2 regions of the Sinorhizobium sojae CCBAU 05684 genome follow, and region 1 is predicted to be linked to the other one. Evidence: predicted binding sites of a transcription regulator. Region 1 holds the regulator's gene; the other holds the start of a gene.
What was found. The regulator LexA, encoded in region 1, represses DNA repair genes until DNA is damaged. The targets are predictions, from matches to a motif close to TGTTCNNNNTGTGTTCNG.
Positions count from the first base shown of each region.

Region 2: the regulator LexA is predicted to act here: its motif matches at 2,757-2,774, upstream of SJ05684_RS00270 (DNA recombination protein RmuC).

Region 1 covers NZ_CP023067.1:1,446,831-1,451,579, forward strand. Annotated here, with positions in the region: tRNA gene SJ05684_RS07210 (tRNA-Asn) at 142-216, opposite strand; gene SJ05684_RS07215 (hypothetical protein) at 356-649, shown strand; gene SJ05684_RS07220 (YrbL family protein) at 663-1,430, opposite strand; tRNA gene SJ05684_RS07230 (tRNA-Cys) at 1,950-2,023, opposite strand; gene lexA (transcriptional repressor LexA) at 2,533-3,243, opposite strand; gene SJ05684_RS29970 (hypothetical protein) at 3,424-3,591, opposite strand; tRNA gene SJ05684_RS07245 (tRNA-Ala) at 3,808-3,883, opposite strand; tRNA gene SJ05684_RS07250 (tRNA-Ser) at 3,970-4,059, opposite strand; gene SJ05684_RS07255 (septal ring lytic transglycosylase RlpA family protein) at 4,348-4,749, shown strand, end outside.
Region 2 covers NZ_CP023067.1:54,827-59,575, reverse strand. Annotated here, with positions in the region: gene SJ05684_RS00290 (hypothetical protein) at 1-359, shown strand, start outside; gene truA (tRNA pseudouridine(38-40) synthase TruA) at 369-1,112, opposite strand; gene fmt (methionyl-tRNA formyltransferase) at 1,114-2,049, opposite strand; gene def (peptide deformylase) at 2,133-2,657, opposite strand; gene SJ05684_RS00270 (DNA recombination protein RmuC) at 2,807-4,012, shown strand; gene SJ05684_RS00265 (ribokinase) at 4,062-4,749, shown strand, end outside.

The sequences.
Region 1 (4,749 bases):
TCCTTCGGGACGCGCAAAGGACGCTCTAAATCTTTGAATCCACGCATTGTGCTTTCCGAAAATCGGGTCCGATTTTCGCACCGATGCGCAAACAAACGAAAAGAGCCATTCGGGCCTTCGCCGCGAATGGCTCTTCGAAACTGGCTCCCCGGGCCGGATTCGAACCGGCGACCTATCGATTAACAGTCGAGTGCTCTACCGCTGAGCTACCAGGGATCATCTGCGCCGCAGAAGTGAGGCTGCTAATACAAATGCTTTTTCGATTTGCCAAGCGATTTTTCAAAAAAAATCGAGAGCGCCGCTTGCTCGGCTGTGGAGAAAGCACCAATTCTGGGAAAGTCGCAGGAAGGAAGCAATGGCGCAGGGCGAGAAAAAAAGGCATTTCGGTATCGATCCGAAAACACGGGAGATGATCCTGGGAAAATGGCGCATCGGCCTGCCCGACTCGCCGGCCCTGCGGGTGACGGTGGGGCTGCTGCTCATCGCCGGCGGTATTCTCGGCTTTCTGCCGATTCTTGGCTTCTGGATGGTCCCGCTGGGGATGCTCGTGCTGTCGCACGACATACCGGTGGTGCGTCGCGCACGCCGGAGGCTCGCCGTGTGGTGGGCCCGCTGGCGCGGCAATGCCGAGAAATCATCCGGGGAGTAGAATGCGACTTGGGCTAGCTCGCCTGTGAAGAAACGTCGAGTGCGTCCGGAACGACCTCGAGTGGGTGGCGACTGCGCTTCGGCCGCAGATACGGCTTTAGTACCGCGTGGACGTGTCCCTCGTTTGGTAGCGCCGCTGGATCGTTCAATACTCTGGCGAGATTTAAGAACAGCTTCCCACGCATTTGCCGCAGTCGGAAGTCGTTGGCCCTGCTGCTGAGAGCGAAAATGCGCAACGGGCTTTTTTCACCGGTCCCGTCGATGCACAGCAGTTCCTCAAAACCGCGGCGATCCGTCACGACGAAGTTGCCGGCATTGCAATCCATCAGCACGATGTGAAGCCTGCGAAAGCGATCGAAAAGCTCTTCGATCATCGCCAGGTGCCTTGCCGTCAACCGCCCCGCCAGCGCCAGGTCGCGCAAGGTCGGGGCCAACTGTCCGTCTGCCATAGTGATCTTCTCGACCACGAGACCGAGACCGTGTTCGGTCTGAACGAAGCCCAGCACTCCGGGGATGGGGAGATCGGCTGTATCGGCCAGGGTGAACTTTCGGGCCTGTTCAATGAACTCGTCGACCTCGCGTCGAAAAGTGCGGTAGGCGCCGAACCGCTTGAACCGATCGAAGAAGCGGAGCATCCGCGTCGATTGGCGCTCGCCGCCCTTGCCCCTGGTTCTGAGAACCTTGATCAGAATGTTCGGGTATAGGTCGTGCTCGAAAACACACCGCTGGTGCCCGACTGCGCATTGGTGCCAGTCGGAAAGGGAGATCTTGCCGTCGAACATTTCCTCCCCCTCGGAATGCGACCGTTTTGTAACGAAATAGTGTCAGTGGAGGAAAATCAAGGAAAATCCAACCTTGTGGGTGAATTTATTGAGAACGTGACTGTATGGTTGTGTTCGACCAAGCGCCCGGTGAGGAGCCACTCGGGCACGAGAGGCTGCCGGTGCGTCAGATGATTTCAGCTGACCGCAAAATGCTCTAACGGCTGGCGGTTGTTTCGGAAGCGGATGCTCCCTCGAAACAGATAGAAGCCGTTTTCGCCGGAGCAGTCGCTGGTCCGGCCAAAACGGAATCGACGTTCCGCTACAGCGCCGCGCGTCTTTTCAGACGCGCAAAGGTCGCTGGAACTCTTTGAATCTGCGCATCGAGCTTTCCGAGGATCGGCTCCGATTTTCGGGGCGCTAGGCAAGTGGTCGTCGCCGCAAAGCATACACTCTGTAGGAGGACGCTCTCAGTCCACTTGTGAAAACATGGCGGCGCTCATCGGCGCCATCAAATCACGATCATCAGGGGGGAATTGTTGGAGGCCTCGCCCGGAATTGAACCGGGGTACAAGGATTTGCAGTCCTCTGCGTCACCACTCCGCCACGAGGCCTCACCGACAAGAAATATCAAGTCGTGGCCAGCGTTTAGAATCATTCGAGATGAACCGCAAGAGGCAATTTCCGAAAAACGCACCCCTCGTCTCGGCGCATTCTTGAAGGACGTTGGCGAAGCCGCCGGATTGCCGATGAATAGGTGATGCCCCACCAAAACGCGGCAAAAACAGTGAGACGGCGGCGCGAACGGGCTGTAGCATTTTGAATTGCTGCATGCATTTGTCCTTAAATCGAGATCGATTTCAAGGCGACATGCAGTACCCGGCAGTTTCCCACATCAGGGCAGCGATCGAAATCCGGACAGGGTCGGCAGCAAAGAGCGGAATGCCCCCGAACCCGCCGGTATCGCTCTGTTAATTTGCGCCGATTGTGCGAACCAAAATTCGTCCGACCGCAAAATTATCTCCGGCGCTGTGCGTCCCTCAGGACGCACAAAGGACACTGTTAGCTCTTTGAATCTGCGCTCGTGCTTTCCGAAAAGCGGGGCCGATCTCGGGGCGATGCGCTAGTGGTACCGTCGTATCAGCCCGACGAGTTTACCCTGGATTTTCACCCGGTCCGGTCCGAATATCCGGGTCTCGTAGGCCGGGTTCGCCGCTTCGAGCGCAATCGACGCACCTTTCCGGCGGAAGCGCTTCAATGTCGCTTCCTCATCGTCGATCAGCGCCACGACGATATCGCCCGGGCTGGCCGTGCTCGCGTTGCGGATGATCACGGTGTCGCCATCGAGGATGCCGGCCTCGATCATCGAGTCGCCCTTGATCTCCAAGGCGTAATGTTCGCCGCTGCCGATCATGTCGATCGGTACGGAAACCTCGTGCGTATTGTTCTGAATCGCTGAAATCGGAACGCCGGCGGCGATCCGCCCCATGACGGGAACCGCAATCGATGCCGTTTCGGCCGGCGGCGGCTCGGCCTTGGGCGCGGCAGGCGTCTTGCCCAGACTGCCCTCGATGACGCTTGGCGAAAAGCCGCGCCTTGGCTGCGCCGGAGCCGTATAAGCTTCCGGCAACTTGATAACTTCAAGCGCGCGGGCCCGATTGGGCAGCCGGCGAATGAAGCCGCGCTCCTCGAGCGCGGTGATCAATCGGTGGATGCCCGACTTCGATGCAAGATCGAGCGCGTCTTTCATTTCATCGAAGGACGGCGGGACTCCCGATTCCTTCATTCGTTCATGAATGAAGAGAAGCAATTCCTGTTGCTTGCGGGTCAGCATGGCGCGTCACTCCAGAATCGCGAAACAAATCAAGAACAGACACTATCCGTTCCATTTGTGTTCCGCAAGTGCCTAAAATTCCGTGAACTTTGCCAGGCTGAATATTTGGCCGACATCGCTGTGCCGGCGCCGATGAGCCATTGGGCTGTCCGGCGACGACGGCGTTCAAGTGGCGCCCGATCAATAGGCGAGACGCAGACCTCCGGGGCTGAGCACGTCGAAGTCAGGCTCAGGGTAGGGGCCGTGCCATTGCGTGTAGGTCGTATTGCCCGTAGCGCCGGTCGTGGCGCATCCCGAAAGTGCCAGGAGCGCCAATGCTGCAACCGCCATCAGAGTTTTAGAGGGCATGTTTTTCTCCACTCGCGGGAGTTGCCGAGATGCGAAACTGCAGACCTTAACTGTCCCTCAATTCGCTGGCGATGGCAAGGGAGCGTCGATGGCCGAAATCCTCATTTAGCCATCCTGGTAAACGACTTGGGGCGATGCGCCTCGGCGTAAACACCTGTTGCGTGAGCGGCCTGATCAGGGCCGTTGCGCTTCTGCGCGGCGGACAAAAGGGAAGAATGGTGGAGTCGAAGGGAGTCGAACCCTCGACCTCCGCAGTGCGATTGCGGCGCTCTCCCAACTGAGCTACGACCCCACGGGCCCAAACTATATAGAAGAATTCGACAGCCCGCGCCAGTCCGTTCGACTGCGTCGGCGGGCTCTGGTTCGGACGGGTTCAGGTGGCGGATGGGGTGGGATTCGAACCCACGGTAGGCTCTCACCTACGCCGGTTTTCAAGACCGGTGCCTTAAACCGCTCGGCCACCCATCCGGGCAGCGCGTTATTGCGCGAAGTGCGGTTCGTTGCAAGATTTAAGCGAGGCGTCCGCACGAATTATTTCTTGGACCTCTGCTGCTCGGCACCCACATTCCACCGGCCTCGCGTTCACCATTCGTAAACCATAACGAGCAAAATCCGGCGCGATCTCACCTAGAATTCGTATTTTTGCCTTGATGTTGTCATCATTGCTCGATTGTCCCTTTTCGGGACGCCGAAAGATCCGCGGGGGTGACATGCGGACCGTTCTGCCACGAATTTGCGAATGACCTTGTGGGACAGATGATATCTCATAGAAATGCGGCCTGCCTTGCGAGGGGATTGCGCCTCGCTGCAATTCCACTGCTTTGCGCTACGCTGGCGGCCTGCGGCTCCACGTCCAGCGTCAAGAAGAGCAAGTCGAGGAGCAAGGAATATTTCGCCGAATCCGTCTATGGCGTCAAAGCGAGCCCACGGGTCGCGACCGGGCGCAATATGCCGAAGGGCGGCGGGCGCTTCCAGGTCGGCAAGGCCTACCAGGTCAAGGGCAAGTGGTATAAGCCGAAGGAGGAGCCGGGTTACAACAAGACCGGCATGGCTTCCTGGTACGGCTCGGCCTTTCATGGCCGGTTGACCGCGAATGGCGAGGTCTACGACAAGTATCACCTTTCCGCGGCGCACCCGACCTTCCCTTTGCCGAGCTAT
Region 2 (4,749 bases), 1.4 Mb from region 1:
TCGTGGATCTCGCAAGCTGGCTCGTGCCGATCCTGCTGATCGTCGTCCTTTCACGGCCGCTCGGCTTTGTCGGCCTCGTGGTGCCGGTCATCGTCACCACCAATTGGCTGTCGGTGCCCCTCTCCTATGCGATGGCGGTGCCGGCGGCGATCCTGCTCCTTACGCGCGGAATCCAGCAGGTGACCGCATTCCTGTGGCTGATCGTGCTCTTCGCCAGTATCGCCCTGCTCTTCCGGCTCCTCCGCACCATCACCGGCAATGAGAACCTGCTCGCTGCGGCGCTGACGGGGCTCTTCCTGCTGCCGTCGATGATGGTCGGACAATATCTGCAGCATCTCTTCGGCCTGGCACCGGGTTGAGCTGCGGGTTCAGTAATCCACCTGCATGAAATAAAGACCCTCCGGCGGCGCGACGGGACCGCAGGCCTTGCGGTCTCGCGCTTCGAGTGCCGTCTGTAGATCGTCCGGCGTCCATTTGCCCTCGCCGACGAGCTTCAGCGACCCGGCGAAGGAGCGGATCTGGTTATGCAGGAAGCTCTGAGCGCTCGCCCGGATCTCGATGAGTTCGCCGTTGCGGGTAACGTCCAGCCGGTCGAGTGTGCGCATCGGGCTCGTCGCCTGGCAATGAGCCGAGCGGAAGGTGGTGAAATCGTGATGGCCGACGAGCCGCTGTGCCGCCTCGTGCATGGCCACGTGGTCAAGCGTCTTCGGCACCCACCAGGCGCGCCTTGCCTCGAGCGCCAGCGGCGAACGGCGGGAAATGATGCGGTAGAGATAATGGCGGCGGGCGGCGGAAAAGCGCGCGTCGAAATCCGGCGGCACTTCCGCCGCATCGAGGATCGAGACCCGCTCGCCGGCGAGCGTCAGGTGGGCGTTCAGGGCGTTGCGCAGCGTGTGGCTATTCCATTCGCGCCCCAGATCGACATGCGCCACCTGGCCGATCGCATGAACGCCGGAATCGGTGCGCCCCGCACCGCGGATCGAGACCGTCTCGCCGGTCAGCGATAGCACTGCCTTCTCGATCGCCCCTTGCACGGAAGGGCCGTTTTCCTGCCGCTGCCAGCCGACATAATCGGAGCCGTCATACTCGACGGTCAGGCGATAGCGCGGCATATCAGGCGACCCTCGAACCGGCCGGAACGGGCGTGCCGCGCAGAAACTCGGCCGTGGGAAGCACCTTGCCGCCCGCGCGCTGCAAACGCGTCGGCCGCACGGCCCCCTCGCCGCAGGCGATCGTCAATGCTTCGTCGAGCACGGTACCGGGCGCGCCGGTTCCTTCGGCAAGTTCCGACCCCAGAACTTTCGTCCGTTCCACGCGGCCGGCGACCTCGAGTTCGAACCAGGCGCCGGGAAAGGGCGACAGGCCGCGAATATGGTTGTGGACCTCGCGCGCAGGCTTTGAAAAATCGATGCGCGTCTCGTCCTTGGTGATCTTGGCGGCGTAGACGACGCCCTCCTCCGGCTGCGGCGTCAGCGTCAGGTCGCCGGCCTCAAGCTTCACCATCGCCTCCTTCATCAGGCCCGCGCCGACATGCATCAGCTTGTCGTGCAATTCGCCGGCCGTCATCGTTTCACCGATCGCAACGCGCTCGGTCAGCGCGACGGGGCCGGTGTCTAGCCCCTTGTCCATTTTCATCACCATGATGCCGGTCTCGCTGTCGCCGGCCATGATGGCGCGCTGGATGGGCGCGGCACCCCGCCAGCGCGGAAGAAGCGAGGCGTGGCCGTTGTAGCAGCCGTGGCGCGTGCCCGAGAGAATCTCCTCCGGCAGCAAGAGCCCGTAGGCGACGACGACTGCGACATCGGCATTGAACTCGCGGAAGCTCCGGCGATCGGCCGGGTCCTTGAAGTTGACGGGTGTGAACACCGGGGCGCCCAGAAGCTCCGCCGCCTGATGCACCGGAGACTTCTGGAGATCGAGGCCGCGCCGGCCGCCGGGACGCGGCGGCTGCGTGTAGACGGCGACGATCTCGTGCCCGGCTTCTGCCAGCGCTGCCAGCGTCGGAACGGCAAATTCCGGTGTGCCCATGAAGATGATGCGAAGCGGCAAATCGGTGAACTCCGTATCTCTCGATTGCGCGAAACGGCGTCGTGCTCAAGCGCCGATCTCTGATGCCACCTCAATCGGAGCGGTCAGATCGCACGGCTCCCGCGCATCTTGGCGGCCTTGGTGAACTTGCGAATCACCATATCGCGCTTGAGCTTGGAAATATGGTCGATGAAGAGCACCCCGTTAAGGTGATCGATCTCGTGCTGCAGGCAGGTGGCAAGCAGCCCGTCGGCCTCGATGGTCCGCTCCTTGCCATCGCGGTCGAGAAATTCGACGGTGATCGCCGCCGGGCGCTCGACTTCGGCGTAGTAGTCCGGAATCGACAGGCAGCCTTCCTCGTAGACCGAGCGCTCGTCGGAGGCGCGGACGACCTTCGGATTGATGAAGACGAGCGGCTTTCTCTCCTCGCCCTCCTTGGTGACATCCAGCACCAGCAGGCGCCTCGGCACGCCGATCTGGATAGCCGCAAGGCCGATGCCGGGGGCATCGTACATGGTTTCGAGCATATCGTCGGCAAGGCGGCGGACCTCGTCGTCGACAGTCTCTACCGGCGGCGACATCTGGCGCAGAATGGGATCGGGAAGGATGATAAGCGGCTTGATCGTCATGCCGCTCCATAACCGATCTTTCCGCCCGGGCGCAAGGAAATTGCCGATGGCGGGTCGGACCGGACCTCGACAGACTCCCGCCGAGGCGCGATTTTTCTTTGTTCTCGTTTTGATCTGGCTATCGGAAACGAATCTGTTAGGCTGCGGCCATGGAGCCCATCGCCTTTTCCTTCGACCAGCCGCTGTTTCAACTCGGCGCCCTGCCCGTCGCCGCGGGACATCTTATCACCGCTGCCGCCTTGCTGATGGCACTCCTCGCGATCATGGCCGCGCGCCGTAACCGGGCGCTTCGTGCAGACGAGCGCGCCGAGCAGATAACGGCCCTTCTTGCGGCACAGACGGAGATGCAGGGGCGGATCGCAGCCATGACGGACGTCTTCGGCGCCCGACAGGCCGAGCTCAACCAATCGCTCAGCCAGCGGATCGACGGGATGACGCACCGGATCGGCGCCTCGATCAGCGAGCAGACCAAGGCAACACACGAGAATCTCCGGCGGCTGCAGGAGCGGTTGGCCGTCATCGACAGCGCCCAGAACAACATCCAGGCGCTCGCCAAGGACATGGCCGGGCTGCAGAGCATCCTTTCCAACAAGCAGACGCGCGGTGCCTTCGGCCAGTCGCGCATGGAGGCGATCGTCGCGGATGGACTGCCGATCGGCGCCTACACCTTTCAGGCGACGCTCTCCAACGGGGGCCGGCCGGACTGCGTCATCCGCATGCCGAACGACCAGCCGCCGCTCGTCATCGACGCCAAATTCCCGCTGGAGGCCTGGAACGCCATGCGCGATGCCGCGAGCGCCGAACGGCGCCAGCAGGCCGCGCAGGCCTTCCGCCGTGACATGGAGGTTCATATCCGCGATATCGCCGGAAAATACCTGCTCTCCGGCGAAACGCAGGAGACCGCGTTTCTCTTCGTCCCGTCCGAATCGATCTTCGCCGAGATCCACGAGCATTTCGAGGCAATCGTACAGAAGGCGCATCGCCAGCGCGTCGTCATCGTCTCGCCATCGCTGCTGCTCCTTGCGATCCAGGTTATCCAGGCGATCCTGAAGGACGCACGCATGCGCGAGCAGGCGCATCTGATCCAGGGCGAGGTCGTCCGCCTGATGGAGGATCTGTCGCGCCTCGACGAGCGCGTGCGCAAGCTCCAGGGACACTTCGCCATGGCGCAGAAGGATATCGACGATATCCTCGTCTCCTCCGACAAGCTGACGCGCCGCGGCGCGAAGATCGAGACGCTGGAACTGGAAACGGTACCCCCACCCGAGCGCAGCAGCAAGGGAGAAGGGCTGAGCGAGCGGTCCATCGACGGCCGCATCGGTCAATTGAAGCTCAGAGTGGTTGACGAGGACTGACGCGCTCGGGCACTCTCCGGCAAAATCAGCAACCGACGGGCACACCCACATGATCACTATCCTTGGGTCCATCAACATGGACCTGATCGCCACGACCGCGCGCCTCCCGAAGCCCGGCGAAACCGTTGCCGGGACCGGCTTTGCCACCGCCGCCGGCGGCAAGGGCGCCAACCAGGCGCTGGCTGCCCGCCGCGCCGGCGCTTCCGTGCGAATGGCCGGTGCCGTCGGCTCGGACAGCTTCGCCGAAGGCGCGCTTGCGCTGCTCAAGGAGGCGGGCACCGATCTCGATCTTGTGAAGACGGCCGAGGCGCCGACCGGTACCGCACACATCATCGTCGGCGGCGATGGCGAGAATGTCATCGTCGTCGTCGCGAGTGCCAATGCCGCCGTCAGCGACGCCGACGCCATTGCCGCCGTCGAGTCGATGTCGCCCGGCGACACGCTGATGTTGCAACTCGAAATACCGGCTGCCTCCGTGGAGAAGGCACTTACTGAGGCCCGGCGCCGCGGCATCCGCTCCGTGATCAACATTGCGCCGCTGACGCCAGACGCGGCCCGTTTGGGCCGCATGGCCGATATTGTCATCGCAAACGAAACCGAGTTCGAATTGCTGGCCGGCAGGAGCGGCATCGCAGGCGCCGAGCGGGACGAGGCGATGAAGGCTCTGCACACGGAGACCGGGCAGACCGTGATCGTCACGCTGGGCGCCGACGGCGTCGTGGCGATCCACGATGGCG